Rubrivivax gelatinosus IL144: one gene and its partner. The protein of the gene in region 1 interacts with the protein of each later gene in a pairwise test. Links are inferred from orthologs where the notes say so. Each region holds a gene or a part of one and is shown on either strand. Other genes may lie near its edges.

What was found.
Region 2: the proteins of RGE_RS13500 (region 1) and RGE_RS11700 interact in binary tests that used the Escherichia coli proteins (3 or more experiments, as listed by UniProt). The link is inferred for Rubrivivax gelatinosus IL144 from one-to-one orthologs.

What each region holds. Positions count from the first base shown.
Region 1 is NC_017075.1:2,931,359-2,946,388, reverse strand. What follows is about bases 5,095-8,472. They hold RGE_RS13500 (2-oxoglutarate dehydrogenase E1 component), read left to right. Parts: upstream 5,095-5,413; coding sequence 5,414-8,272; downstream 8,273-8,472. Other genes in these bases: odhB (2-oxoglutarate dehydrogenase complex dihydrolipoyllysine-residue succinyltransferase), read left to right, coding at 8,383-8,472; RGE_RS13505 (hypothetical protein), read right to left, coding at 5,095-5,108. In the rest of the region: RGE_RS13530 (MFS transporter), read left to right, coding at 1-103; RGE_RS13525 (electron transfer flavoprotein subunit beta/FixA family protein), read left to right, coding at 268-1,017; RGE_RS13520 (electron transfer flavoprotein subunit alpha/FixB family protein), read left to right, coding at 1,019-1,951; RGE_RS13515 (acyl-CoA dehydrogenase), read left to right, coding at 2,013-3,788; RGE_RS13510 (NAD(P)H-dependent flavin oxidoreductase), read left to right, coding at 3,788-4,741; more of RGE_RS13505, read right to left, coding at 4,758-5,094; more of odhB, read left to right, coding at 8,473-9,645; RGE_RS13490 (PspC domain-containing protein), read left to right, coding at 9,654-9,968; lpdA (dihydrolipoyl dehydrogenase), read left to right, coding at 9,978-11,396; RGE_RS13480 (hypothetical protein), read left to right, coding at 11,396-11,956; RGE_RS23265 (GGDEF domain-containing protein), read left to right, coding at 12,065-13,012; cell division protein ZapE, read left to right, coding at 13,053-14,153; RGE_RS13465 (hypothetical protein), read left to right, coding at 14,182-14,796; RGE_RS13460 (PP2C family protein-serine/threonine phosphatase), read right to left, coding at 14,809-15,030. UniProt on the Escherichia coli protein: E1 component of the 2-oxoglutarate dehydrogenase (OGDH) complex which catalyzes the decarboxylation of 2-oxoglutarate, the first step in the conversion of 2-oxoglutarate to succinyl-CoA and CO(2).
Region 2 is NC_017075.1:2,519,576-2,534,226, forward strand. Bases 7,360-10,358 are described here. They hold RGE_RS11700 (ABC-F family ATP-binding cassette domain-containing protein), read right to left. Parts: upstream 9,851-10,358; coding sequence 7,868-9,850; downstream 7,360-7,867. Other genes in these bases: RGE_RS11695 (MarR family winged helix-turn-helix transcriptional regulator), read right to left, coding at 7,360-7,772; prmB (50S ribosomal protein L3 N(5)-glutamine methyltransferase), read right to left, coding at 9,847-10,358. Outside these bases: RGE_RS11640 (DUF748 domain-containing protein), read left to right, coding at 1-155; RGE_RS11645 (LysR family transcriptional regulator), read right to left, coding at 152-1,075; RGE_RS11650 (NAD(P)H-dependent oxidoreductase), read left to right, coding at 1,144-1,923; RGE_RS11655 (acyl-CoA dehydrogenase), read right to left, coding at 1,925-3,118; peptide-methionine (S)-S-oxide reductase MsrA, read left to right, coding at 3,205-3,735; RGE_RS11665 (hypothetical protein), read right to left, coding at 3,742-4,110; RGE_RS11670 (hypothetical protein), read right to left, coding at 4,107-4,505; RGE_RS11675 (helix-hairpin-helix domain-containing protein), read right to left, coding at 4,740-5,117; transcriptional repressor LexA, read right to left, coding at 5,123-5,818; RGE_RS11685 (asparaginase), read left to right, coding at 5,887-6,831; RGE_RS11690 (organic hydroperoxide resistance protein), read right to left, coding at 6,839-7,273; more of RGE_RS11695, read right to left, coding at 7,311-7,359; more of prmB, read right to left, coding at 10,359-10,716; dapE (succinyl-diaminopimelate desuccinylase), read right to left, coding at 10,713-11,858; RGE_RS11715 (PilT/PilU family type 4a pilus ATPase), read right to left, coding at 11,855-13,051; dapD (2,3,4,5-tetrahydropyridine-2,6-dicarboxylate N-succinyltransferase), read right to left, coding at 13,078-13,899; dapC (succinyldiaminopimelate transaminase), read right to left, coding at 13,896-14,651. UniProt on the Escherichia coli protein: Genetic data indicate it may be involved in ribosome assembly or function.

The DNA of each region.
Region 1 (15,030 bases):
GCTGATGGCGGTGCCCGGGCTGGCACTCTTCCTTCGCCAGGATCACGAGGGCGCACGCGGCTGGTACGACCGCCATTACCCTCAGGCGTTTACGCGGTCCTGAATCCGGCTGCGCCCTCGGGGCAGGGGGAATCCTAGTGTTCACCCTGATGGGGTTCGCCCAAAATAGAACGATCGTTCGATTTCTGGGGGTTCCGCCTCAGGGGCTTCGGAACCCCCCACTAGAATCGTCGGGTAACGTCAACGTCAACTCCCAGGAGCTGAGGCATGAAGGTGCTGGTCCCCGTCAAGCGGGTGGTCGATTACAACGTCAAGGTCCGCGTGAAGAGCGACGGCACCGGGGTCGACATCGCCAACGTCAAGATGAGCATGAACCCCTTCGACGAGATCGCCGTCGAAGAGGCGGTGCGGCTCAAGGAGAAGGGCGTCGCGACCGAGATCGTCGCCGTGTCCTGCGGCGTCACGCAGTGCCAGGAGACGCTGCGCACCGCGATGGCGATCGGCGCCGACCGCGCGATCCTCGTCGAGACCACCGAGGAACTGCAGCCGCTGGCCGTCGCCAAGCTGCTGAAGGCGCTGGTCGACAAGGAGCAGCCGGGCCTCGTCATCGTCGGCAAGCAGGCGATCGACGACGACGCCAACCAGACCGGCCAGATGCTGGCCGCGCTCGCCGGCCTGGCGCAGGGCGCCTTCGCCAGCAAGATCGAGATCGCCGACGGCCGTGCCAAGGTCACGCGCGAAGTCGACGGCGGCGCCGAGACCGTGGACCTCAAGCTGCCGGCCGTCGTCACCGCCGACCTGCGCCTGAACGAGCCGCGCTACGTCACGCTGCCCAACATCATGAAGGCCAAGAAGAAGCCGCTGGAGGTCGTCAAGCCGGCCGACCTGGGCGTCGACGTGACGCCGCGGCTGAAGACGCTGAAGGTCAGCGAGCCGCCCAAGCGCGGCGCCGGCGTCAAGGTGCCCGATGTGGCGACCCTGGTCTCGAAGCTGAAGAACGAAGCGAAGGTGATCTGAGATGGCTGTCCTCGTCATTGCCGAACACGACAACGCGACCGTCAAGGGCGCGACCCTGAACACCGTCACCGCGGCGCTGGCCTGCGGCGGCGACGTGCACCTGCTGGTCGCCGGCGAGAACGCCGGCGGCGCCGCCCAGGCCGCGGCGCAGATCGCCGGTGTCGCCAAGGTCCTGCACGCCGACGGCGCGGCGCTGGCCCACGGCCTGGCCGAGAACCTCGCCGCCCAGGTCGTCGCCATCGCCAAGGACTACAGCCACGTGCTGTTCCCCTCGACGGCCGGCGGCAAGAACGTCGCCCCGCGCGTGGCCGCGCTGCTGGACGTCGCCCAGATCAGCGACGCGACGAAGATCGTCTCGGCCGACACCTTCGAGCGCCCGATCTACGCCGGCAACGCCATCGCCACGGTGCAGAGCGCCGACGCGATCAAGGTCATCACCGTGCGCACGACCGGCTTCGACGCCGCGGCGGCCAGCGGCGGCTCGGCCTCGGTCGATGCCATCCCGGCAGTCGCCGACTCGGGCCTGTCGGTCTTCGTCGGCTCGGAACTCGCCACCAGCGACCGGCCCGAGCTGACCGCTGCCAAGATCATCGTCTCCGGCGGCCGCGCGCTGGGTTCCAGCGACAAGTTCAACGAGGTGCTGACGCCGCTGGCCGACAAGCTGGGCGCCGCACTCGGCGCCAGCCGCGCCGCGGTCGACGCCGGCTACGCGCCCAACGACTGGCAGGTCGGCCAGACCGGCAAGATCGTCGCGCCGCAGCTCTACATCGCCGCCGGCATCAGCGGCGCGATCCAGCATCTGGCGGGCATGAAGGACAGCAAGGTCATCGTCGCGATCAACAAGGATCCCGAGGCCCCGATCTTCAGCGTCGCCGACTACGGCCTGGAGGCGGACCTGTTCGCCGCGGTGCCGGAGCTGGTCGCCGCGCTCTGAAGAAAAACAAGACCCCGAGGCGCCCTCCGTGGCGCCTTTTTTCCATCTGGAGACAAGAACCATGACGTACCGTGCCCCGGTCAAGGACATGCTGTTCGTGATGAAGGAGCTCGCGGGCCTCGACGCCGTCGCCGCGCTGCCCGGATTCGAGGACGCCGGCTTCGACACCGCCGTCGCCGTGCTGGAGGAATGCGCGCGGTTCAACGAGAACGTCGTCGCGCCGCTGAACCGCGTCGGCGACCTGGATCCTTCTTCGTTCGCCGACGGCCGCGTGCGCGCCACGCCGGGTTTCAAGGAAGCGTTCCAGCAGTTCGCCGAAGGCGGCTGGCAGGGGCTGCAGCACCCGGTGGAGTTCGGCGGCCAGGGCCTGCCCAAGCTGATCGGTGCGGCCTGCGGCGAGATGGTCAACAGCGCCAGCATCAGCTTCGCGCTGTGCCCGCTGCTGAGCGACGGCGCCATCGAGGCGCTGCTGACCGCCGGCGGCCACGAGATGCAGCAGGCCTACATCCCGAACCTGATCTCGGGGCGCTGGACCGGCACGATGAACCTGACCGAGCCGCAGGCCGGCAGCGACCTGTCGCTGGTGCGCACGCGTGCCGAGCCGCAGGGCGACGGCAGCTACAAGCTATTTGGCACGAAGATCTTCATCACCTGGGGCGAACACGACATGGCCGAGAACATCGTCCACCTCGTGCTCGCACGCGTCAGCGGCGCGCCTGAAGGCGTGAAGGGCATCTCGCTGTTCGTCTGCCCGAAGGTGCTGGCCGACGGCACGCGCAACGACGTGCACTGCGTCAGCATCGAGCACAAGCTGGGCATCAAGGCCAGCCCGACCGCGGTGCTGCAGTTCGGCGACCACGGGGGCGCTGTCGGTTACCTCGTCGGCGAGCAGAACCGCGGCCTCGAGTACATGTTCATCATGATGAACGCCGCGCGTTTCGGCGTCGGCGTGCAGGGCATCGCGCTGGCCGAACGCGCCTACCAGCAGGCCGTGGCCTATGCGCGCGACCGCGTGCAGAGCCGCCCGGTCGACGGCTCGACGCCGGGGGCTTCGGCCATCATCCGCCACCCCGACGTGCGCCGCATGCTGATGACGATGCGCGCCCACACCGAAGGCTGCCGCGCGATGGCGCTGGTGGCCGCGGCCGCCTACGACGCCGCGCACGCCCATCCGGACGAAGCCGCGCGCAAGCAGAACCAGGCCTTCTACGAGTTCCTGGTGCCGCTGGTGAAGGGGCTGTCCACCGAGATGAGCCTGGACGTCGCCAGCCTGGGCGTGCAGGTGCACGGCGGCATGGGCTTCATCGAGGAGACCGGCGCCGCCCAGCACCTGCGCGACGCCAAGATCCTGACGATCTACGAAGGCACGACGGCGATCCAGGCCAACGACCTGGTGGGCCGCAAGACGGCGCGCGACGGCGGCGCCACGGCGCGGGCGATCGCCGCGCAGATCGAGGCCACCGAAGGCGAGCTGAACGCGTCCGGCAGCGCCGCGGCCTTGGCGATGGCGCGCCACCTGGGCGCCGCGCGCCGTGCCTTCCTGGACGTCGTCGACTTCGTGCTCGCCAAGGTGAAGAGCGATCCGAACGCGGTGTTCTCCGGCAGCGTGCCCTACCTGATGCTGGCCGGCACCGCGGTCGCGGGCTGGCAGATGGCGCGCGCGCTGCTCGTCGCCGAACAGCACCTGGCCGCCGGCGAGGACCCCGAGTTCATGAAGGCCAAGATCGCCACCGCACGCTTCTACGGCGACCACCTGCTGGTGCGCTGCGGCGGGCTGCGCGACGCGATCGTCGACGGTGCCGAGTCGGTCACCGCGCTCGAACTGGAGGCCTTCTGATGCTGCCGCCCGTGCTGCAACATCTGGCGCTGCCGGTCATCGGCTCGCCGCTGTTCATCATCAGCAACCCCAAGCTCGTCATCGAGCAGTGCAAGGCCGGCATCGTCGGCTCGATGCCGGCGCTCAACGCGCGGCCGGCCTCGCAGCTCGACGAGTGGCTGGCCGAGATCACCGAGACGCTGGCCGCCTGGGACCGCGACCACCCCGAGCGCAAGTCGGCGCCGTTCGCGATCAACCAGATCGTGCACAAGAGCAACGACCGGCTCGAGCACGACCTGGAGGTCTGCGCGCGCTACAAGGTGCCGCTGGTCATCACCTCGCTGGGCGCGCGCAGCGACCTCAACGACGCGGTGCACGCCTGGGGCGGCATCGTGCTGCACGACGTCATCAACAACGCCTTCGCGCACAAGGCGGTGGAGAAGGGCGCCGACGGCCTGATCGCGGTGGCGGCGGGTGCCGGCGGCCATGCCGGCGTCAAGAGCCCGTTCGCGCTGATCCAGGAGATCCGCGCCTGGTTCGACGGGCCGCTGGCGCTGTCGGGCTCGATCGCCACCGGCGACGCGGTGCTGGCCGCGCAGGCGATGGGCGCCGACCTGGCCTACATCGGCTCGGCCTTCATCGCCACCGACGAGGCGCGTGCCGCCGAGGCCTACAAGCAGTGCATCGTCGACTGCGACAGCGACGACATCGTCTATTCCAACCTCTTCACCGGCGTGCACGGCAACTACCTGAAGCCGTCGATCCGCAACGCGGGGCTGGACCCGGACCACCTGCCCGAGAGCGACCCGTCGAAGATGAACTTCGGCGGCGACGGCGCCAAGGCCTGGAAGGACATCTGGGGCTGCGGCCAGGGCATCGGTGCCGTGAAGGCCGTGCTGCCGGCCGGCGAACTGGTCGCACGGCTCAAGCGCGAGTACGACGCGGCGCGCCAGCGCCTGGGCCTGACGGCCTGAGTCGGCCCCGCCGGGCTCAGCGGGCCGGGTCGCCGTTCGCGGCGTCGCCGGCCCGTCGTCCGTCCAGCACCTCGTAGTCGGCGTCGCAGCCGACGCCCGCGGCGACCCAGCGCCGCGCCAGCCGCGCCGTCCAGGCCGAGGGCAGCCACGGCAGATGGCGGCCGGGCTCGGCGATCGCGCCGCAGCGGTAGCGGCCTTCGTCGGCGGCCCAGACCAGCGCCGCACAGGCGCCGTGGCGGCGGCGCGAGATCCACACGCCCAGCGGGCAGGGCTCGGCGGCGCAGCAGACGCCGCAGCCGTTGCAGGGCTCGCCGGTCGCCGGCTTGGGCGGCGCCTCGGGCACGAGCAGGATGCGGCGGGTGGACATGGCGGGCGCAGTGTGCGCCCTGATGGCGGGCCGCCAAGCGCCGATGAAGACCGCCGCCGCGTGCCATTTGCCACGCGGCGCACGAAGCCGCCCGGGTTTGCGCTGGCTCAGATCGCCCCACCCGGATTCAGTACAAGTGCTACAGTCCTTCGCTGGATACGGAACGTGTCTGGTCCTTCCCGTCCCCTTGCTGAGTCAGATGTGCAGCAAGGCGGGTCGCAATCCGCCAACCGGTGAAGCCGGGGCCGCGGAAGGTTGATCAACCCATCGTAGCCCTGGGAACCGGGGCGAAAGGTGCGCGAGAGATGATGCAGCAGTACAGGTCGAATTCGTACCTGTTCGGGGGCAATGCCCCGTACGTCGAGGAACTCTACGAGGCCTACCTCGACAACCCCGGCAGCGTGCCCGACAACTGGCGCGCCTACTTCGACAACCTCCAGCACGTGCCCGCGGTCGACGGTTCCGACAGCCGCGACGTCGCCCACGCCCCGGTCGTCGAATCCTTCGCACAACGCGCCAAGGCCAACGCCTTCGCGCTCAAGGCCAGCGCCGTCGACCTCGCCGTCGCGCGCAAGCAGGTCCACGTCCAGAGCCTGATCGCGGCCTACCGCGTTCTCGGCTCGCGCTGGGCCGACCTCGATCCGTTGAAGCGCACCGAGCGCCCCAAGATCCCCGAGCTCGATCCGGCGTTCTACGACCTGAGCGAGTCGGACATGGACATCATGTTCTCGGCCGCGAACACGTATTTCAGCAAGGCCGAGAACATGAGCCTGCGGGAGATCCTGCAGGCCCTGCGCGAGACCTACTGCGGCACGATCGGCGTCGAGTTCATGCACGGCACCGACCCGACCGAGAAGCGCTGGTGGCAGGAACGCCTGGAGTCCTCGCGCAGCAAGCCAAGCTTCACGGCCGAGGAGAAGAAGCACATCCTCGAGCGCCTGACCGCCGCCGAAGGCCTGGAGCGCTACCTGCACACCAAGTACGTCGGCCAGAAGCGCTTCTCGCTCGAAGGCGGCGAGAGCTTCATCGCGTCGATGGACGAACTGGTGCAGCGTGCCGGCGAGAAGGGCGTGCAGGAGATCGTCATCGGCATGGCCCACCGCGGCCGCCTGAACGTGCTCGTCAACACCCTGGGCAAGATGCCCAAGGACCTGTTCGCCGAGTTCGACCACACCGCGCCCGAGGCGCTGCCGGCCGGTGACGTCAAGTACCACCAGGGCTTCTCGAGCGACGTCTCGACCGCCGGCGGCCCGGTTCACCTGAGCCTGGCCTTCAACCCCTCGCACCTGGAGATCGTCAACCCGGTCGTCGAAGGTTCGGCCAAGGCGCGCATGGACCGCCGCGGCGACCCGATGGGCAACCAGGTCCTGCCGGTGCAGGTGCACGGCGACGCGGCCTTCGCCGGCCAGGGCGTCGTGATGGAGACGCTGGCGCTGGCCAAGACGCGCGGCTACTTCACCGGCGGCACGGTGCACCTGGTCGTCAACAACCAGATCGGCTTCACGACCAGCGACCCGCGCGACAGCCGCTCGACGCTGTACTGCTCGGACGTCGTCAAGATGATCGAGGCGCCGGTGCTGCACGTGAACGGCGACGACCCCGAGGCCGTCGTGCTCTGCACCCAGCTGGCGATGGACTACCGCCAGCAGTTCAAGAAGGACGTCGTCGTCGACATCGTCTGCTTCCGCAAGCTCGGCCACAACGAACAGGACACGCCGAGCCTGACGCAGCCGCTGATGTACAAGAAGATCGCCCAGCACCCGGGCACGCGCAAGCTCTACGGCGACAAGCTCGTCGCCCAGGGCGTGCTGCCGGCCGACGGCCCCGACCAGATGGTCAAGGCCTTCCGCTCGGCGATGGACGAGGGCCGGCACACGATCAACCCGGTGCTGACCAACTTCAAGAGCAAGTACGCGGTCGACTGGGCCCCGTACCTGGGCCGGAAGTGGACCGACGCCGCCGACACCGCGCTGCCGCTGGCCGAGATCAAGCGCCTGGCCGAGCGCGTGACGACGGTGCCGCCGACCTTCAAGCTGCATCCGCTGGTCGAGAAGGTGCTCGCCGACCGCGCCGCGATGGGCCGTGGCGAGGTCAACGTCGACTGGGGCATGGGCGAGACGCTGGCCTACGCGTCGCTGGTGGCCAGCGGCTACGGCGTGCGCCTGTCGGGCGAGGACTGCGGCCGCGGCACCTTCGTGCACCGCCATGCCGTCCTGCACGACCAGAACCGCGAGAAGTGGGACATCGGCACCTACGTGCCGCTGCAGAACGTCGCCGAAGGCCAGGCGCCGTTCGTCGTCATCGACTCCATCCTGTCCGAAGAAGCGGTGCTCGGCTTCGAGTACGGCTACGCCTCGGCCGAGCCGAACACGCTGACGATCTGGGAAGCCCAGTTCGGCGACTTCGCCAACGGCGCGCAGGTCGTCATCGACCAGTTCATCGCCTCCGGCGAAGTGAAGTGGGGCCGGGCCAACGGCCTGGTGATGCTGCTGCCGCACGGCTACGAAGGGCAGGGTCCCGAGCACAGCTCGGCGCGCCTGGAGCGCTTCATGCAGCTGGCCGCCGACAACAACATGCAGATCGTGCAGCCGACCTCGGCCAGCCAGATCTTCCACCTGCTGCGCCGCCAGATGGTGCGCCCGTTCCGCAAGCCGCTGGTGATCTTCTCGCCGAAGTCGCTGCTGCGTGCCAAGGACGCGACCTCGCCGCTCACCGAGTTCACGCGCGGCGAGTTCCGCACCGTGATGACCTCGCTGCACCCGGAGGCCGAGGCCGACAAGGTCAAGCGTGTCGTCTGCTGCTCGGGCAAGGTGGTCTACGACCTGATCCGAAAGCGCGAGGAGAAGAAGGCCGCCGACGTCGCGATCATCCGCGTCGAGCAGCTCTATCCGTTCCCGCACAAGGCTTTCGCGGCCGAGATGAAGCGTTTCCCGAACGCCACCGAGGTCGTCTGGTGCCAGGACGAGCCGCAGAACCAGGGCGCGTGGTTCTTCGTGCAGCACTACGTGCACGAGAACATGCTCGACGGCCAGAAGCTGGGCTATGCCGGCCGGCCGCCGTCCGCTTCGCCCGCGGTCGGCTACTCGCACCTGCACCAGGAGCAGCAGAAGGCGCTGCTCGAGCAGGCCTACGGCAAGCTCAAAGGCTTCGTGCTGACCAAGTGAGCGCGTGCCGGGCGCGCCGTGTGGCGCAGCCCGGCCTCGCCGCGTGGTCGATGGAGCCGTGTCGGCCCCTCTCGCCCCGCGGTGCCCCGAACAAGACACCGAGATAGACCATGGCAATCGTTGAAGTGAAGGTCCCGCAACTGTCCGAATCGGTCGCGGAAGCCACCCTGCTGCAATGGAAGAAGAAGCCCGGCGACGCCGTCGCCGCCGATGAGATCCTGATCGAGATCGAGACCGACAAGGTCGTGCTCGAAGTGCCGGCGCCGGCCGCCGGCGTGCTGGCCGAACTCGTCGAGGCCGACGGCGCCACCGTCGCCAGCGACCAGTTGATCGCGAAGATCGACACCGAGGCCAAGGCTGGCACCGCCGCGCCCGCAGCAGCCGCTCCGGCGCCTGCCGCCGCCGCCCCGGCGCCGGCTGCCCCGGCCCCCGCCGCAGGCGGCTCCAAGGCCGGCGTCGCGATGCCCGCGGCGGCCAAGCTGATGGCCGACAACCAGCTGGCCGCCGGCTCGGTGCCGGGCACCGGCAAGGACGGCCGCGTCACCAAGGGCGACGTGCTCGGCGCGCTGGCCGCGCCCAAGGCCGCGGCGCCGGCGCCCGTCGCCGCGCCGGCCGCTCCGGCCGTCGCCAAGCCGCTGCCGCCGGTGGCCGCGCCCGCGGTCAACCTCGGCGAGCGCCCCGAACAGCGTGTGCCGATGTCGCGCCTGCGCGCCCGCGTCGCCGAGCGCCTGCTGCAGTCGCAGGCCACCAACGCCATCCTGACGACCTTCAACGAGGTCAACATGGCGCCGGTGATGGAGATGCGCAAGCGCTTCCAGGAGCGCTTCGAGAAGGAACACGGCGTCAAGCTCGGCTTCATGTCCTTCTTCGTCAAGGCCGCGGTCGCGGCGCTGAAGAAGTACCCGGTGCTCAACGCCTCGGTCGACGGCAACGACATCGTCTACCACGGCTACTTCGACATCGGCATCGCCGTCGGCTCGCCGCGCGGCCTGGTCGTGCCGATCCTGCGCAACGCCGACCAGATGTCGTTTGCCGACGTCGAGAAGAAGATCGCCGAGTACGGCACCAAGGCCCGCGACGGCAAGCTGTCGATCGAGGAGCTCTCCGGCGGCACCTTCTCGATCAGCAACGGCGGCGTGTTCGGCTCGATGCTGTCGACGCCGATCATCAACCCGCCGCAGAGCGCGATCCTCGGCGTGCACGCGACCAAGGACCGCGCCGTCGTCGAGAACGGCCAGATCGTCATCCGCCCGATCAACTACCTGGCGATGTCCTACGACCACCGCATCATCGACGGCCGCGAGGCCGTGCTCGGCCTGGTGGCGATGAAGGAAGCGCTGGAAGACCCGTCGCGCCTGCTGTTCGACATCTGACCCGCACGATGAGCCTGGCCGACGAACTCTCCCGTCTGGACGAACTGCGCCAGCGCGGCGTGCTGAGCGACGAGGAGTTCGCGCGCGCCAAGGCCCGCCTGCTCGACGGCCCGGCGGCCGCGCCGGCCGTCGACGCCGTCAACCGCCTGCGCCGCAGCCGAGCCGACCGCTGGCTCGGCGGCGTCTGCGGCGGCCTGGCGCGCGCCACCGGCGTCGAGAGCTGGATCTGGCGCCTCGTCACCCTCGGCCTGGCCTTCTTCGGCGGCACCGGCGTGCTGCTGTACCTGCTGCTGTGGATCTTCGTGCCCGAGGATCCCGTCTAGAAAGACCTCATGTCCAAGAACTTCGACGTCATCGTCATCGGCGGCGGCCCGGGCGGCTACATCGCCGCGATCCGTGCCGCCCAGCTGGGCTTCGCCACCGCCTGCATCGACGAGTGGAAGAACGACAAGGGCGGCCCGGCCCCGGGCGGCACCTGCACCAACGTCGGCTGCATCCCGAGCAAGGCGCTGCTGCAGTCCAGCGAGCACTACGAGCACGCCGCCAAGCATTTTGCCGATCACGGCATCGGTCTGAAGAGCCTGTCCATCGACGTCGCGAAGATGGTCGCGCGCAAGGACCAGGTCGTGAAGCAGAACAACGACGGCATCCTCTACCTGTTCAAGAAGAACAAGGTGAGCTTCTTCCACGGCCGCGGTTCGTTCGTGAAGGCGGTCGACGGCGGCTGGGAGATCGCCGTCGGCGACGAGGTTCTGACCGGCAAGCAGGTCGTCGTCGCCACCGGCTCCAGCGCGCGCGCGCTGCCCGGCCTGCCCTTCGACGAGGACAAGATCCTCAGCAACGACGGCGCGCTGCGCATAGGCGCGGTGCCCAAGAAGCTGGGCGTCATCGGTGCCGGCGTCATCGGCCTGGAGATGGGCTCGGTCTGGCGCCGCCTGGGCGCCGAGGTGCAGGTGCTCGAGGCGCTGCCGGCCTTCCTGGGTGCGGCCGACGAGCAGATCGCCAAGGAAGCGCAGAAGGCTTTCGCCAAGCAGGGCCTGAAGGTCGAGCTGGGCGTGAAGATCGGCGAGATCAAGACCGGCGCCAAGGGCGTCAGCGTCGCCTACGCCGACGCCAAGGGCGCCGAGAAGACGCTGGACGTCGACAAGCTGATCGTCTCGATCGGCCGCCAGCCCAACACCACCGGCCTGAACGCCGAGGCCGTGGGCCTGAAGCTCGACGAGCGCGGCGCCATCGTCGTCGACGACGAGTGCCGCACCAACCTGCCGGGTGTCTGGGCGGTCGGCGACGTCGTGCGCGGGCCGATGCTGGCGCACAAGGCCGAGGAAGAGGGCGTCGCGGTCGCCGAGCGCATCGCCGGCCAGCACGGCCACGTCGACTTCGGCCTGATCCCCTGGGTCATCTACACCAGCCCCGAGATCGCCTGGGTCGGCAAGACCGAGCAGCAACTCAAGGCCGAAGGCCGCGCCTACAAGGCCGGCAGCTTCCCGTTCATGGCCAACGGCCGCGCGCGTGCGCTGGGCGACACGACCGGCATGGTCAAGTTCCTCGCCGATGCCACGACCGACGAGATCCTCGGCGTGCACATCGTCGGCCCGATGGCCAGCGAGCTGATCGCCGAAGCCTGCGTCGCGATGGCCTTCAAGGCCAGCAGCGAGGACATCGCGCGCATCTGCCACGCCCACCCCTCGCTCGCCGAGTCGGTGAAGGAAGCGGCGCTGGCCGTCGACAAGCGCACCCTGAACTTCTGATGCCGCCTGCCGGGGGCGCGGCCGGCGCTTCGCCGTTCGCGGCCCGCCTGGACGCACTGCGGCAGGCCTTCGCCCAGGGCCCGGTGGAAGCCGCCAGCCCCGAGGTGCAGGCGCTGCACGACGAGGCGCTGGCCGTCGACGCCTGGCGCGACGCCGCCGAGGCGGCGCTGCTGCTGGCCAAGGGCCACGCCAACCGCGAGCAGCCGCTGCCGGCCCAGCAATGGGCCGAGCGTGCCGCCGGCCACGCCTTGCGCGCCGGCGCCGCCGAGCTCGAGGCCTCGGCCTGGGTCCTGCTCGCCTCGGAACGGGCCCGCGCGCTGCGGCCGGTGCCTGCGATGCAGGCCGTCGGCCACGTGCTGCGGCGCATGGCCGACGTCGACGAGCCGCGCACCGTGGCCACCGTCTTCACCGGCGTCACGCTGGCCTTCGAGGCGCTGGGGCTGGACCTGCACGCGCTGGAGTCGGCACGTCGTGCGCTGCAGGCCGGCACGGTGCTGGCCGACGAGGCGATCCTGCTGCGCCTGCGCATCAACCTCGTGCACAGCGGCCTGCACGCCTAGGACCAGCTGCACGAGGTCGACGCCGACAAGGCCGCGGCGCTGCTGGCCGAGCTGCGCTGGCCGCTGGAGGCCGTCGACCGCACGACGGCCGAGCTGGCCGCCCGGGGCGTGCCGGGGCGCAGCAGCCACGACTTCCTGCGTGCCGGCTGGCTGGTGCGGGCCGGCGACGACGCGGCGGCGGCGCCGCTGCTGCAGGCGCTGGTCGACGAGGCCCGCGGCATGCCGCCGGGGCTGATGGCCGAGGGCTGGCTGCTGCATGGCGAGCTGCTGCGGCGACGCGGCGAGGACGGAACCCGGTCAGCGGCCCGGGCGCTGGAGCTGGCCGAACGTTTTGCCGACGACGGCGCGGTCTGGCTGCGCCGCCGTGCGCGTGCCGAAGACCTGGCGGGTCGTCCCGACGCCGCATTGCCTCTGCTGCTGCGCTGCCACGCGCGCCAGATGGCCTCGGTGCGCGCGGCGCTGGACGCGCGCGTCGACGAGCTCGCCGCGCGCCTCGTCGACCTGCACCTGCGCGACGAGAACCGCCAGCTGCGCGCCCACAACCAGGGCCTGCAGGACGACGTGCGCCAGTACAGCCGCCTGGCCGAGACCGACGCGCTGACCGGGCTGCCGAACCGGCGCGCGCTCGAAGCCGAGTTCGAGGCCCGGCGCGGGCCCGGCCCGCTGGTGCTGGCGGTGCTGGACCTGGACCATTTCAAGCGCATCAACGACCGCTTCTCGCACCTCGTCGGCGACGCCGTGCTGCGCCAGGCCGGGGCGCTGATGGCGGCTTCGCTGCGCGCGCCGGACCTGCTGGCGCGCCTGGGCGGCGAGGAGTTCGTCGCGCTGGCCGCGCTCCCGCCCGACGAGGCGGCCGGCGCTTTCGAGCGTGTGCGCCGGTCGCTGGCCGAACATGCCTGGGGCGAGATCGCCGAGGGCCTGCAGGTGACGGTCAGCATCGGCGTCACGGCGGTGAGCGCCGGCGAAGACCTGATCGCGGCGCTGGCGCGCGCCGATGCGCTGCTGTACCGCGCCAAACACGAGGGCCGCGACCGGGTCGTGCACGACGCCGGCTAGCATCGCGGTCTTTCCATCCTCCACTGAGCTTCCTGAACCGATGAGCGGCGTCCGAGCGTTGTACGAGGCCACGCTGGCCGAGCGCGGCTACCAGTCCGACCCGGCGCAGCTGCGTGCGATCGACGCGCTCGAGCGCTGCGAGCGCGAGTGGGCCGACTACAAGGCGCGGCGCGGCAACCGCATCACCAAGCTGCTGGTGCGCCCGCCGATCCCGCGCGGCGTCTACATGGTCGGCGGCGTCGGCCGCGGCAAGAGCTTCCTGATGGACTGCTTCTTCCAGGCCGTGCCGCTGGTGCGCAAGACGCGGCTGCACTTCCACGAGTTCATGCGCGAGGTGCACCGCGAACTGCAGGACCTCAAAGGCACCGTCGACCCGCTGGACGAGCTGGGCCGGCGCATCGCGCGGCGCTTCCGCCTGATCTGCTTCGACGAGTTCCACGTCGCCGACGTCACCGACGCGATGATCCTGCACCGGTTGCTGCAGGCGTTGTTCGACAACCGCGTCAGCATCGTCACGACGTCCAACTTCCACCCCGACGACCTGTACCCTAACGGCCTGCACCGCGACCGCATCCTGCCGGCCATCGAGCTGCTGAAGGCGCAGCTGGAAGTCGTCGACGTCGACGCCGGCATCGATTACCGCCAGCGCACGCTGCAGCAGGTCGCCACCTACCACTGCCCGGCCGACGCCGAGGCCGAGCGCGCGCTGGCCGAAGCCTTCGAGCGCCTGGCCGAGGCGCGTGACGAAGACCCGCTGCTGCACATCGAGCACCGCGAGCTGCGCGCGCGCCGGCGTGCCGGCGGCGTCGTCTGGTTCGACTTCAAGACGCTGTGCGGCGGTCCGCGCTCGCAGAACGACTACCTCGAGCTGGCCTCGCGTTTCCACACGCTGATCCTGTCGGACGTGCCCGCGATGCCGCCGCGCCTGGCCAGCGAGGCGCGGCGCTTCACCTGGCTGGTCGACGTGCTCTACGACCGGCGCGTCAAGTTCCTCGTCTCGGCCGAGGTGCCGCCCGAGGCGCTGTACACCGACGGCCCGCTGGCCCACGAGTTCCCGCGCACCGTGTCGCGGCTGCGCGAGATGCAGTCGGCCGAGTACCTCGGGCTCGAACGCCGCGAGGTCGACACCTCGCTGACCTGAAGCTTCGCCCTCGGGCACACTCCCGCCGATGTATCGCCGTCTTCTCCCGCCGCTGGCCGCGCTGCCGCTGCTGGCCGCCTCCTGGGCCGCGCTGGCGGCTTCCGCCACCTCGGATCTCGACGACCGCGCCGAGCGCAGCCGCATCGCCGCCGAACGCAGCGCTGCCGAGTCGCGCTACGCGGCCGAGGAGGCCGAGTGCCGCAAACGCTTCGTCGTCACCGCCTGCGTCGACGAGGCCAAGGCCCGGCGCCGCGAGACCCTGGGTCGCCTCAAGCACCAGGAGCTGGTGCTCGACGAGCAGGGCCGCCGCCGCCGTGCCGCGGCGCGCCTGCAGGCCATCGAGGAGAAGCAGCGCGAGGCCGCCGCACGCCCGCCGATGCCGGCGCAGCCGGCGCCGGTGATCCGCGAGGCGGCATCGGCACCCGCCGCACGCGCGCCGCAGACGCCGTCGGCCGCCGAACGCGCGCAGCGCGCGCGCGACGAGGCCGCACGTGCCCAGCGCCGGGCCCAGGCCGCCGAGGACCTGCGCCAGCAGGCTGCCGAGGACCGCGCCCGCATTTCCGAACGCGAGGCCGACCGCCGCGCCAAGGACAAGAAGCCGTCGACGCCGCTGCCGGCGCGGCCCGAGATCCCGAAGAACTAGGGCCGGGGGCGGCTACTTCAGCGCCTCGAAGCGCATCAGCGCCAGCGACAGGTTGTCGCCGCCGCCGCGGGCCCGCTGGCGCGCCTTGTTGACCAGCATCTCGCCGGCCTCGCGCGGCGGCAGCGCGTGCACGATCGCGCCCAGTTCCTTGGGCGTGAAGTAGTGCCACAGGCCGTCGCTGCAGGCCATCAGCGTGTCGCCCGGCTCCAGCCGCTCGATGCGGTGCAGCGCCAC
Region 2 (14,651 bases), 410 kb from region 1 along the record:
ACCTGGCGCTGCGCCGCGGCGTCGCGGTGCGCGAGGCGCTGGTCGCTCGCGGCCTGCCGGCCGAGCGCCTGTTCCTCGCTGCGCCCAAGCTCGACGCGGCCGAGGGCCAGACCGGCTGGACACCGCAGGTCGAGCTGTCGCTGGAAATGCCTTAAGCCGCTGCCACCGCAGCCGCGACCTGCTCGCGCAGCCACTGGTGCGCCGGGTCGCGGTGCAGGCGCTCGTGCCAGAGCATCAGCATCTCGAAGCCGGGCAGCTCCAGCGGCGGCGCCACGACCTGCAGCGTGCTGCCCGGGCGCAGCTGGCGCGCCGGCAGCATCGCCACCAGATCGCTGGCCGCCAGCGCCGCTTCCAGGAACAGGAAGTGCGGCACCGACAGCACGACGCGCCGCGCCAGGCCTTGCGCCGCCAGCACCTGGTCGGTGGCACCCTGGAAGCCGCCGCCGTCTGGCGAGACGATGGCGTGTTCCAGCGCGCAGAACTCGGCCAGCGTCGGCTGCCGCATGAGGCTCGGGTGGCCGGCGCGGGCGACCAGCACGTAGCGTTCCTGGAACAGCGGCCGGCGGCGCAGGTCGGGCGGCGCCAGCTCCGCGGCGTGGAAGGCGAGATCGAGTTCACCTTGTTCCAGCTGGCGGGTGAGCGCCGGCGGTTTCAGTTCCAGCACCGCGAGACGCGTGCCCGGCGCCGCGGCGCGCAGCCGGGCCAGCGCCGGCAGCACGATCGTCGAGGCGCCGTAGTCGGTGGCCGCGACGCGCCAGGTGTGGGTCGCGTGCGCCGGGTCGAAGGCGGCCGACGGCGCGATCGCCTGGCCGAGCGCGGCCAGCGCCTCGTGCAGCGGCTGGCGCAGCTCCAGCGCACGCGCGGTCGGCCGCATGCCGCGAGGGCCGGGCAGCAGCAGCGGGTCGGCGAAAGCTTCGCGCAGCTTGGCGAGCTGCACGCTGACCGCCGGCTGCGACAGATGCAGGCGCGCGGCGGCTCGTGTCACGTTGTGTTCGGCGAGCAGGGCGTCGAGCGTGACCAGCAGGTTGAGGTCCAAACGCCTCAGGCTATCTTCCACGGCTATACCAGGCGTCATTGCAATTCATTTCCAATATACGCCCGGCCTGCCTATCGTGCGTCGCATCCTCCGATGGAAAACGACGCATGAAAGTCCTGATCGTCTACGCCCACCCCGAGCCGCGCTCTCTGAACGGCGCGCTGAAGGATTTCGCCGTGCAGCGCCTGCAGAGCGCCGGCCACGAAGTCCAGGTCTCCGACCTGTACGCGATGCGCTGGAAAGCGGCGCTCGACGCCGACGACGACCGCGCCCACCTGCCCGGCGCGCGTTTCGACGCCTCGGCGAACTCCAAACGTGCCTTCGACACCGGCAGCCAGAGCGCCGACATCGAAGCCGAGCAGGCCAAGCTGCGCTGGGCCGACGCGCTGATCCTGCAGTTCCCGCTGTGGTGGTTCTCGATGCCGGCGATCCTCAAAGGCTGGGTCGACCGGGTCTACGCCTGCGGCTTCGCCTACGGCGTCGGCGAACATTCGGACACGCACTGGGGCGACCGCTACGGCGAAGGCACGCTCGCCGGCAAGCGCGCTATGCTGGTCGTGACGACCGGCGGCTGGGCTTCGCACTACGCGCCGCGCGGCATCAACGGGCCGATCGACGACATCCTGTTCCCGATCCAGCACGGCATCCTGTTCTACCCGGGTTTCGAGGTGCTGCCACCGCATGTGATCTACCGCAGCAGCCGCATCGACGAGGCCGGTTTCGCCCAGGCCAGCGCGGCGCTGGGCGAGCGGCTGGACGCGCTGTGGACCACCGAGCCGATCGCCTTCCGGCGCCAGAACCTCGGCGACTACCACATCCCCGAGCTGGAACTGCGGCCCGAACTCGCGCCGGGCGAGTCGGGCCTGGGCATCCACGTCCGCCGCTGACTCAGAAGAAGGCCTGCAGCCCCGTCTGCGCGCGGCCCAGGATCAGCGCATGCACGTCGTGCGTGCCCTCGTAGGTGTTCACCGTCTCGAGGTTGATCATGTGGCGGATGACGTGGAACTCGTCGTGGATGCCGTTGCCGCCGTGCATGTCGCGCGCCAGACGCGCGATGTCCAGCGCCTTGCCGCAGCTGTTGCGCTTGATCAGGCTGATCATCTCCGGCGCCGCCTGGCCTTCGTCGATCAGCCGGCCGACACGCAGACAGCCCTGCAGGCCCAGCGTGATCTCGGTCTGCATGTCGGCGAGCTTCTTCTGGATCAGCTGGTTCTGCGCCAGCGGCCGGCCGAACTGCTTGCGCTCCAGCGTGTAGCGGCGTGCGGCGTGCCAGCAGAACTCGGCCGCGCCCAGCGCCCCCCAGGCGATGCCGTAGCGCGCCTTGTTCAGGCAGCCGAACGGGCCCTTGAGGCCGGCGACGCCGGGCAGCTTGTTCTCGGCCGGCACGAAGACCTGATCCATCACGATCTCGCCGGTGATCGAGGCGCGCAGGCTCATCTTGCCTTCGATCTTGGGCGCCGACAGGCCCTTCATGCCCTTGTCGAGGATGTAGCCGCGGATCGCCTCCTGGCCGCCGGCGGCGCCCTGGGCGTCGGTCTCCTTGGCCCAGACGACGAAGACGTCGGCGATCGGGCTGTTGGTGATCCACATCTTCGAGCCGCTCAGCACGTAGCCGCCGTCGACCGGGCGGGCGCGGGTGGCCATGCTCGCCGGGTCGCTGCCGTGGTCGGGTTCGGTCAGGCCGAAGCAGCCGACCCATTCGCCGGTCGCGAGCTTGGGCAGGTACTTCTGGCGCTGTTCTTCGCTGCCGTAGGCGTGGATCGGGTGCATCACCAGCGAGCTCTGCACGCTCATCGCGCTGCGGTACCCCGAGTCGACACGCTCGACTTCGCGCGCCACCAGGCCGTAGCTGACGTGGTTCAGGCCGGCGCAGCCGTAGCCTTCGATCGTGCAGCCGAGCAGGCCGAGCGCGCCCATCTCGGACAGGATCTCGCGGTCGAAACGCTCCTCGCGCGCCGCGCTCAGCACCCGCGGCTGGAGCTTGTCCTGGCAGTAGTCGCGCGCCGCGTCGCGCACCGCACGTTCGTCCTCGGCGAGCTGCTGCTCGAACAGAAAAGGGTCATCCCACTGGAAGCGCTGCATGTGTCCTCGTCTCCGGATAATCCAGCCCGCAGTGTAAGGACCGGGCCGTGGCGGCCCGTCACCGCTGCGACAAGGAGCTTGCAGAGATGGCGGTGCAGACGATCACGCTGGGCGGCGGCTGCTTCTGGTGTGTCGAGGCGGTGTACGAACTGGTCGACGGCGTGCTCGGCGTCGAGTCGGGCTACAGCAACGGCCAGCTGCGCCAGCCGAGCTACGAGCTGGTCTGCGAAGGCCGCACCGGCCACGCCGAGGTCGTGCGCGTGCGCTTCGACGACGAGCGCATCTCGCTGCGCGAGATCCTCGAGATCTTCTTCACCGTGCACGACCCGACGACCCGCGACCGCCAGGGCAACGACGTCGGCCCGCAGTACCGCTCGGCGATCTACTGGCACACGCCGGAGCAGGAAGCGGTGGTGCGCGAGGTGCACGCCGAGGCCGACCGGGCGCTGGGCGGGCGGGTCGTCACCGAACTCGCGCCCGAAGACAACTACTGGCCGGCCGAGGCCTATCACCAGCACTACTTCGCGCAGCACCCGCAGCAGGGCTACTGCGCCTACGTCATCGCGCCGAAGGTGGAGAAGTTCCGCAAGACCTTCCGCGAACGCGTGCGCGGCTGAGCGCGCTCAGCGCGGCAGGCCGGTCGTGCAGAGGAAGTCGGTCTCGGGCTGGCCGTAGGGAAACAGCGTCGCCAGGCTGCCGCGCAGCAGGGGCTCGAGTTCCGACTTGCCGGCCGAGGCCAGCGCGGCGAACACCGTGCCGCGCAGCAGCCACAGGTCCGACGGCTGCTCGGCGGAGCGCACCTGGCGCCGCACCCATTCGCCGTGGGAACCGTCGAGTTCTTCGGCGGCGACGAGGAAATCGTGTTTCGTCGTCACGAAGGCGCGGCGTGCGGCCAGCCGCGCCAGGCGCGGGCCGGCCAGCGCGACGGCGCCGACTACCGGGTGCACCGGCAGGCGCGGACGTTCGACGGCGTGCAGGGCAGGGCGGTTCACAGCGGCATCAGGCGCGAGCGACCGCGCTTCGGAAAATGGCCGTTGAGGCGGGCGAGGCGGCGTTCGGCCTCGGACTGACTGCGGTGCAGCGCGACGACGCGGTAGAGGTCGGCGCGCAGATGCCAGAGTTCGCGCAGCGTGCGCGCCTGCTGGATGCGTTCGGACAGCTGGTGGACGTCGGAGCCTTGCAGATCCAGCAACGAGTCGACGAACTCCTGGCGTGCGACCGGCAGCTGGCTCAGCGGCGGCGCCGCGTCCAGCGCCGCCGGGGCGGTGAGCCAGAAGACGAAACGGTCCCAGGCCGCGGTCGGCGCGGTGCGCAGCGACGGCGGCGGCACCGGCGCGCGACCGAAGCCGACGCTGTCGGCGGGTCGGGATGCGCTGCGGGGCAACATGCTGGAACTGGTCATGAACGTGATATCGGCCACGAATGGCACGGCTTAAGTGCATTGTGGTCAGCCGGGCAACGCGTTAAGGCCCGAACAAGGGCCACGAAGCCGGTCAGTTCATTCGCCGTTCATCAGCCGGGCAGGAGTGAACCAGCCGGCTGCCGACGACAGCCGAGGCGATCTTTCGAGAGGGAGAAGTGGCGTGGCGGCAGCGTGGCCGCCCGCGTCAACGGCCGGTGCTCAGACCGCGCCGTAGACCGCCTTGCGTTCGGCGGTGTAGGTCCACCAGGGGCGCGGCTCGGCACCGCGCATGAAGTCGACGGCGGCCATGAAGGTGTCGAGCACGCAAGGATCCTGGCGCTTGCCGGTGGCTTCGCAGAGCGCGCGGTACAGCGCCAGCGCGTCGCGCTCGGCCAGTTCACGCGGGTGCAGGATGCCGAGCTGGCGCAGGTCACCGGCGATCGACGGACCGATGTTGGGCAGTTGCTCGAGCAGTTCGCATTCGTCGGCCGTGCGAGCCTTCAGCGGCCGCGGTGCCTTGGGCGCCCGTGGCGGGCGCGCCGGCCCCGGCCGCGGCGGCGCCGAGGGCAGCGTGCGACGGGCGTAGGGCGCGGCCATCACGCTCACATCAGCATCGTGTTGCGGATCAGGCCGACCGCGATGCCCTCGAGCTCGAAACCCTGGTCGCTGCCTTCCAGCGGCACGACGATGGTCTGGAAATCGGGGTTCTCGGGGATCAGCTCGATCGCGGCCTTGGTGCGGCGGAAGCGCTTGACGGTGACGTCGTCGCCCAGGCGCGCGACGACGATCTGGCCGTTCTTGGCCTCGTGCGCCTTCTGCACCGCGAGCAGGTCGCCGTCCATGATGCCGGCGTCACGCATGCTCATGCCGCGCACCTTGAGCAGGTAGTCGGGCTTGCGCTGGAACAGCGAGGCCTCGACGACGTAGCTCTGGTCGATGTGTTCCTGCGCCAGGATCGGGCTGCCGGCGGCGACTCGGCCCACGAGCGGCAGCGTCAGCTGCGCCAGGCTGGGCAGCGGCAGGCTGAACTGCTTGCCGTGCTGCGACATGCGCGCCTCGGCCAGCGCACGCAGTGTGTCAGACTTCAGCCGGATGCCGCGCGAGGTGTTGCCGACGAGTTCGATGACGCCTTTGCGTGCGAGGGCTTGCAGGTGCTCCTCGGCCGCGTTGGCCGAACGGAAGCCCAGCTCGGCGGCGATCTCGGCCCGGGTGGGCGGGGCGCCGGTGCGCTCGATCGCGCTTTGCACGAGGTCGAGGATCTGCTGCTGTCGCGGCGTGAGCTTGGGGCTGTCGTCCATCGCGTGATCCGGTCTTTGAGACTGGAGATTCATCCAGATCACTGTATTTTCATCCAGAGGACCACGGAATGCAAAGCGAATCGCGTGTCGTCGCGCTGGTCGCCACCGGCGGCACGATCGCCGGCACGGCGGCGCGCGGCGACGATCTCGTCGGCTACGACGCCGGCGCGCTGTCGGCCGAACAGCTCACCGCCGCCGTGCCGGCGCTGGCCGGCGAGGCGCTGGAGACCTGGACGCTGGCGCGGCTGGACAGCTGCGACCTGGGCCACGCGACCTGGGCGCTGCTGCTCCGCGAGCTGCAGTCGCGGCTGGCGCGGCCCGAGTTCGCCGGCATCGTCGTCACGCATGGCACCGACACGCTGGAGGAGACCGCCTGGTTCCTGCACCGCACGCTGGCCGCGCCCAAGCCGGTGGTGCTGACCGCGGCGATGCGCCCGGCGAGCGCGCCGTCGCCCGACGGCCCGCAGAACCTGCTCGACGCCGTGCGTTTGGCGCGCGAGCCCGGCGCCCGCGGCGTGCTGGTCGCTTTCGGCGGCAAGGTCTACGCAGGGAGCGAGCTGCGCAAGCTGCACGGCTGGCAGCTCGACGCCTTCTCGGCGGGTGACGCCGGAGCCGTGGCGCTCGTCGAAGACGGTGCTTTCCGCCGGCTGCGCGACTGGCCGGCGCCTGAGTTGCATCCCGCACCGGTCGGCGAGGTGCCGCCCGGCCGATGGCCGCGCGTCGAGATCGTCACCAGCCATGCCGGTGCCAGCGGGCGCATCGTCGATGCGCTGGTGGCCGACGGTGTGCAAGGCCTGGTGATCGCCGGCACCGGCAACGGCACGGTGCACACGGCGCTGCGTGAAGCGGCGGCGCGGGCGCTGGCGGCCGGGGTGGCCGTCGTGCGCGCCTCGCGCTGCCTGGCAGGCGGCGTCGTCGGCACGACCGACGGCGCCTTGCCGCACTACGGCGCGGCGACACCGGCGCAGGCGCGCATTGAGCTGATGCTGGACCTGCTGGCGCGCCGCGCCTGAGCCGCCGTCAGGCGACCGACAGCGCGACGTCGACGTTGCCGCGCGTCGCGTTGGAGTACGGGCAGACCTCGTGCGCCTCGGCGACCAGCGCCTCGGCTTCGCTCTTGTCGAAGCCCGGCAGCGACACCGTCAGCGCGACGGCGATGCCGAACGCACCCGGCTTGCCGGCGTGCGGGCCGATCGAGACTTCGGCGTTGATCGAGGCGTCCGCGGGAATCGCCTTCTTGTGGCGGGCACCGACGGCCTTCAGCGCGCCGATGAAGCAGGCGGCGTAACCCGCGGCGAAGAGCTGCTCCGGGTTGGTGCCGGCGCCGTCGTCGCCGCCCAGCGCCTTGGGCGTCGACAGCTGGATGTCCAGGCGGCCGTCGTCGGACTTGGCGGTGCCGGTGCGGCCGCCGGTGGCGGTGCCGCGGGCGGTGTAGAGCGCTTTTTCGATGGCCATGGAAAGTCTCCTTGGGGTTACGTCGTGAAGGGCGGCCTCAGGCCGCGCGGGGAAGGGATTCGTTGATGCGCCGGCGCAGGGCCTGCACACGCTCGACGAGCACCGCCAGTTCGGCGGCGTCGCAGTCGACACCGGCAAGCAGCCGGCCTTGCAGTTCGACCGCCTGGGCTTGCAGCGCGCGGCCGGCTTCGGTGGGCTCGACGTGCACGCGGCGCTGGTCGGTTTCGTCGCGCTCGCGGCGCACGAGCCCGGCGCGTTCCAGCCGGCGCAGCAGCGGCGTCAGCGTGCCGGACTCCAGGTCCAGTCGCTCGCCGATGCCCGACACCGTCTGCCGGCCTTCGTGCCACAGCACCAGCATCACCAGGTACTGCGGGTAGGTCAGGCCGAGCGGTTCGAGCAGCGGGCGGTACAGCCGCGTCATCGCCAGCGAGCCCGCGTACAGAGCGAAGCAGAGCTGGCGTTCCAGTGGCAGCAGGGCGGGGGCGTCGGTCGAGGCCATGGGCCGCACTGTAGCCAGTTGCGCGCAACTCGGTTGCGCACAACTTGATACGCCGACCGGCCGAAGGGTTGATGCCGGCCGCGCCGGCATCGAACTCAGTTTTCGGCTTGAAGCGACTCGATCTCGGTCTGCAGTTCGAGCCAGCGTTCCTCGAGCATGCCGGTCTCGGCGGCGACGTGGTTCAGGCGCCGGCCCGCTTCGGCGATCTCGGCGCCGGACATCGTGCCGCTGGCGAGCTGGGCCTCGAGTTCGGCGCGTTCGGCGCCCAGCTTCTCCAGCCGGGTGTCGATCTGCGCCAGCTCGTTGCGCAACGGGCGCGTGCGGTTGGCCAGCGCCTGGCGGGCCTGCGCGGCCTGCTTGCGGTCTTCGCGGCGGTCGCCGCTCGGCTGGGGCGCCGGACGCGCCGGCTGTGCGGCCTTGCTCTCCACCGGCGTCGCCGGGACGAAGGCCGCCGGCCGCGGCGGCGGCGGCGGTTCCTGGCCACGCGCCGTGGCACGCGAGACCTCCAGCAGCCAGCGCTGGTAGTCGTCGAGGTCACCGTCGAAGGGCTCGACGCCGCCGCGGCTGACCAGCCAGAACTCGTCGCAGGTCTCGCGCAGCAGCGCGCGGTCGTGGCTGACCAGCATCACCGTGCCTTCGAACTCGTTGAGCGCGATCGACAGCGCCTCGCGCGTCGTCAGGTCCAGGTGGTTGGTCGGCTCGTCGAGCAGCAGCAGGTTGGGGCGCTGCCAGACCAGCATCGCCAGCACCAGGCGTGCCTTCTCGCCGCCCGACAGCGAACCCACGGCCTGCGTGACCATGTCGCCGGTGAAGCGGAAGCGGCCGAGGAAGTCGCGCAGTTCCTGCTCGCGCGCCGCCGGGCCGACGTCGCGCGCCAGCCGCACCATGTGCATCAGCGGGCCGTCGTCCAGCGACAGCACGTCCAGCTCCTGCTGCGCGAAGTAGCCGATGACCAGGCCCTTGCCTTCGGTCATGCGGCCCGCGAGCGGCGCCAGCGCATGGGCGATGGTCTTCACCAGCGTCGACTTGCCCTGGCCGTTGGCGCCCAGGATGCCGATGCGCTGGCCGGCCAGCACCGAGCGGCTGACACCTTGCACGATGGCCGTGCTGCCGTAGCCGCAGACCAGGCCGTCCAGCGACAGCATCGGGTTGGGCAGGCTCACCGGCTCGCGGAACTCGAACTCGAAGTCGCTGGCCGTCAGCACCGGCGCCAGCTTCTCCATGCGCGCCAGTGCCTTGACCCGGCTCTGCGCCTGCTTGGCCTTGGTCGCCTTGGCCTTGAAGCGGTCGATGAAACGCTGCAGGTGGGCGATGCGATCCTGCTGCTTGCTGTAGGCGGCCTGCTGCTGTTCCAGGCGCTCGGCGCGCATCTCCTCGAAGGCGCTGTAGTTGCCGCCGTAACGCGTCAGCGTGCATTCGTCGAGGTGCACCGTGACCTTGGTGACGGCGTCGAGGAACTCGCGGTCGTGGCTGATGACGACCATCAGGCCGTCGAAACGCTTGAGCCAGGCTTCCAGCCAGACCAGGGCGTCCAGATCCAGGTGGTTGGTCGGTTCGTCGAGCAGCAGCAGGTCGGCCGGGCACATCAGCGCGCGCGCCAGCTGCAACCGCATGCGCCAGCCGCCGGAGAAGCTGTTGACCGGCGCGTCGAGCTGGTCGCTGCGAAAACCCAGGCCCAGCAGCAGCGCCTGGGCGCGCGAGCGCGCGTCGAAGGCGCCGGCTTCGTCGAGCTGCATATGGGCTTCGGCGATGGCGTGGCCGTCGCCGGAGGCTTCGGCCGCGGCCAGCGCGGTCTGCGCCTCCACGAGCGGGATGTCGCCCTGGAGCACGAAGTCGGTCGCGCCGTCCTCGGTCTCGGGCATGTTCTGCGCCACTTCGCCCAGCCGCCAGCGCGGCGGGATCTCGACGTCGCCGGTGTCGGCCTGCAGGCGGTTGGTCAGGAGCGCGAACAGGCTGGACTTGCCGGCGCCGTTGCGGCCGATCAGGCCGACCTTCTCGCCCGGCTGCAGCACCAGGTTGGCGTTCTGCAGCACGACCTTGACGCCGCGTCGCAGCGTGATGTTGCGCAGCGTGATCACAGGCCGGCCTCCAGCGCCTGCGCGGTCAGCAGCAGCACCTGGTCCTCGCCGACGCTGGTTTCCAGCCAGACGGCCTCGAGGCGCGGGAACGCGGCTTCGAAATGCGCGCGTTCGTGGCCGATCTCCAGCACCAGCACGCCGTGCGGCGACAGATGCGCCGGCAGCGCGGCCAGCAGCGTGCGCACGAAGTCCATGCCGTCGTCGCCGCCGTCCAGCGCCAGCGCCGGCTCGGCGCGGTACTCGGGCGGCAGCGCCTGCATCGATGTGCGGTTGACGTAGGGCGGGTTGCAGAGCACGAGGTCGTAGACGCCGTCGGCCGCCGCCAGACCGTCGCCCTGGCGCAGGCGGATGCGCGACTGCAGGCCGTGGCGCTCGACGTTGATCGCGGCAACCGCCAGCGCGTCGGCGCTGAGGTCGGTCGCGTCGACCTCGACCTCGGGCCAGGCCATCGCGGCCAGCACGGCCAGGCTGCCGTTGCCGGTGCACAGGTCCAGCACGCGCCGCGTCTGGTCCGAGAGCCAGGCGTCGATCGCACCGTCGGCCAAGGGCTCGGCGATCAGCGAACGCGGCACGATGACACGTTCGTCGACGGTGAAGGGCACGCCTTGCAGCCAGGCTTCGCCGGTCAGGTAGGCGGCGGGTTTGCGCGTGGCGATGCGCTCGGCCAGCAGCGTCTCGCAGGCGGCGACGTCAGCCGCCGACAGTTCACGCGCGGCGTGTTCGTCCAGCGCGTCCAGCGGCAGGCCCAGCTTCCACAGCACGAGCCAGGCGGCTTCGTCGAAGGCGTTGGTGGTGCCGTGCCCAAACGAAACGCCCGCCTCGGCGAGGCGGGCGCTGGAGGTCTCGATCAGCTCGATCAGGGTCATGGAAAGAAGTTTTTCAGCGTGCCGCGGTAGACGTTCTTCAGCGTCTCGACCGAGGCCGCGTCGACGTGTTCGTCGATCTGGTGGATGGTGGCGTTGAGCGGCCCGAACTCGACGACCTGCGGGCAGATCGCGGCGATGAAACGCCCATCGGAGGTGCCGCCGGTGGTGCTGAGCTCGGGCTCGACGCCGCATTCGGCTGTGATGGCCGCGCCCAGCGCGGCGATCAGCGGGCCGGGTGTCGTCAGGAAGGGGCGGCCGGAGAGCGTCCACTCCAGCCGGTGCTCGACGCCGTGGCGCGCCAGCACTTCGGCGACCCGAGCCTGCAGCGACTCGGGCGTCGACTCGGTGCTGAAGCGGAAGTTGAAGTCGACGACCAGTTCGCCCGGGATGACGTTGCTCGCCCCGGTGCCGCCGTGCAGGTTGCTGACCTGCCAGCTCGTCGGCGGGAAGAAGGCGTTGCCCTCGTCCCAGCGCATCGCCGCCAGCTCGGCCAGCGCCGGCGCGAAGACGTGGATCGGGTTCTTCGCCAGCTGCGGGTAGGCGATGTGGCCCTGCTTGCCGATGACCGTCAGCCGGCCCGACAGCGAGCCGCGGCGGCCGTTCTTGACCATGTCGCCCAGGCGCGAGACCGAAGTCGGCTCGCCGACGATGCAGGCGTCCAGGCGTTCGCCGCGCTGTTGCAGCAGCTCCACCAGGCGCACGGTGCCGTCGACCGACGGGCCCTCTTCGTCGCTGGTCAGCAGGAAGGCGATCGCGCCGGCGTGGCGCGGCTGCGCGGCGACGAACTCCTCGACGGCGACGACCATCGCCGCCAGCGAGCTCTTCATGTCGGCGGCGCCGCGGCCGTAGAGCCGGCCGTCGCGGTGGCTGGGCACGAAGGGGTCGCTCGTCCAGCGCTCCAGCGGGCCGGTCGGCACGACGTCGGTGTGGCCGGCGAAGGCCAGCACCGGGCCCGGCAGGCCGCCGGTGCGGCGCGCCAGAAGGTTGGTGACGCGGAAGTTCTCCGGGCCGCAGACCAGCGTCTCGCACTCGAAGCCCAGCGCCGCCAGGCGCGAGGCGATCAGTGCCTGGCAGCCGGCGTCGTCGGGGTTGACCGAGCGCCGAGCGATCAGCTGCTCGGCCAGGCGCAGCGCGTCGTTCATCGCACGCTCCAGGGGGCGCCGCCGCCGCGGCCGTCCTCGGGGCGCACGTCGATCGTGATCTCGGTGAAGCTGGCCGGCTCCAGCTCGTCGGCAGGCTTGGGCGGCGGGGCTTTGGCGGGGGCGCCGCCAGCGGGCGCGTTCTGCAGGCGCCACAGCAGGTTGGTCGGCGAGTCGGCGTAGGCCAGGCCTTCATCGCGCGTGATGACGCCTTCGTTGATCAATCGCGCCAGGTCCTGCTCGAAGGTCTGCGAGCCTTCGGCGATCGACTTCTCGACGGCTTCCTTGACGCCGGCGAGGTCGCCCTTCTCGATCAGCTCGGACACCAGCTTGGTGTTGAGCAGCACCTCGACGGCCGGCACGCGGCCGCCGGTGGTGGCGCGCAGCAGGCGCTGCGAGATCACCGCGCGCAGGCCGGAGGACAGGTCCGACAGCAGCGTCGGCCGCGCCTCGGGCGTGTAGAACGACAGGATGCGGCCCAGCGCGTGGTAGCTGTTGTTCGCGTGCAGCGTCGCCAGCACCAGGTGGCCCGACAGCGCGTACGAGGTCGCCGCGGTCATCGTCTCGCGGTCGCGGATCTCGCCGATCATGATGCAGTCGGGCGCCTGGCGCAGCGCGTTCTTCAGCGCGATCTGCAGGCTCTGCGTGTCGCGGCCGACCTCGCGCTGGTTGACGATGGACTTCTTGTTCGAGAACAGGAACTCGATCGGGTCCTCGATCGTCAGGATGTGGCCGGTGACCTGCTGGTTGCGCCACTCCAGCATCGACGCCAGCGTCGTGCTCTTGCCGGTGCCGGTGGCGCCGACCATCAGGATCAGGCCGCGTTTTTCGGTGACCAGCTGCGACAGCAGCGGCGGCAGCCCCAGCGTGTCCAGCGCCGGGATCTGGTGCGGGATGCAGCGGAAGACCGCGGCGACGGTGCCGCGCTGCTTGAAGGCCGAGAGCCGGAAGCTGCCGACCCGCGGGATGCCGATGCCGACGTTCAGCTCGCCGGTGTCGTCCAGCTCCTCGAGCTGGTGCGGCGTCAGCAGCTCGGCCAGCAACTGGCGCGTCTGCGTCGGGCTCAGCAGCTGGTCCGACAGCTGCAGGATCTGGCCGTGGATCTTGATGAGGATCGGCGTGTTCGCCGACAGGTAGACGTCGGAGGCGTTCTTCTCCGCCATCAGGCGCAGCACGCGCTCCATGTTGCCCGACATGCCGATCCTCCCGTCGCTGCGCGTCTTCAGGCGCGCAGCAGCTCGTTGATGCTGGTCTTGGCGCGCGTCGCCGCCGTCACCTGCTTGACGATCACCGCGCAGTACAGGCTGTGGCTGCCGTCGGCCGCCGGCAGCGAGCCGCTGACGACCACCGAGCCCGCCGGCACGCGGCCGTAGCTCACTTCGCCGGTCATGCGGTTGTAGATCTTGGTGCTCTGGCTGATGAACACGCCCATCGAGATCACCGAGTTCTCCTCGACGATCACGCCTTCGACGACTTCGGAGCGTGCGCCGATGAAGCAGTTGTCCTCGATGATCGTCGGGTTGGCCTGCAGCGGCTCGAGCACGCCGCCGATGCCGACGCCGCCCGACAGGTGCACGTTCTTGCCGATCTGCGCGCAGGAGCCCACCGTCGCCCAGGTGTCGACCATCGTGCCTTCGTCTACGTAGGCGCCGATGTTCACGTAGCTGGGCATCAGCACGACGTTCTTGGCCTGGAAGCTGCCGCGGCGGGCCACCGCCGGCGGCACGACGCGCACGCCGGTGGCACGGATGGCCTCGGCGTCGGCACCGCCGTACTTGGTCTCGACCTTGTCGAAGAAGCTCAGCTCGCCGGCCTGCATCAGGCGGTTGTCGTTGAGGCGGAAGGACAGCAGCACCGCCTTCTTGACCCACTGGTTGACGGTCCACTGGCCGACGGCCTGGCGTTCGGCCACGCGCAGGCGGCCGGCGTCGAGTTCGTCGATCACGTGCTCGACGGCCTCGCGCACCTCGGGGGCGTTGACGGCGTTGATCTCGGCACGCCGTTCCCAGGCGAGGTCGATGGTGGCTTGGAGCTGGGTCGTCATCGGGTGAGGCTTTCGGTGTAGGAAACGATGCGGTCGGCGGCTTCGAGGCATTCCTCGAGCGGGGCGACGAGCGCCATGCGGACGCGGCCGGCGCCGGGGTTGCGGCCCTGCGCGCTGCGCGCCAGCAGGCTGCCGGGCAGGACGGTCACATTGTATTGAGCGAGCAGGCCCTGGGCGTAGGCGACGTCGTTGCCGCCGGGGACCGCGGCCCAGAGATAGAAGCCGGCGTCGGGCAGCGCGACGTCGAGCACGCCGGCCAGCCGCGGCGTGACGGCGGCGAACTTCTGTCGGTAGGCCTCGCGGTTGGCGACGACGTGCGCCTCGTCGTTCCAGGCGGCGACGCTGGCGCGCTGCACCAGCGGGCTCATCGCGCTGCCGTGATAGGTGCGGTAGAGCAGGAAGGCCTTCAGCAGCGCGGCGTCGCCGGCGACGAAGCCCGAGCGCAGCCCGGGCACGTTGCTGCGTTTGGACAGGCTGGTGAAGGCGACGAGATTGCGGAAGTCGCTGCGGCCGAGCTTCGCCGCCGCCTCCAGCCCGCCCAGCGGCGCTTCGTCGCGGAAATAGATCTCCGAATAACACTCGTCGCTGGCAATGACGAAGCCGTGGCGGTCCGACAGCTCGAACAGCCGCGCCCATTCGTCCAGCGGCATCACCGCGCCGGTCGGGTTGCCGGGCGAGCAGACGTAGAGCAGCTGCGTCGTGGCCCAGGTCGCGTCGTCGATCGCCGACCAGTCGGCGGCGAAGTTGCGCGC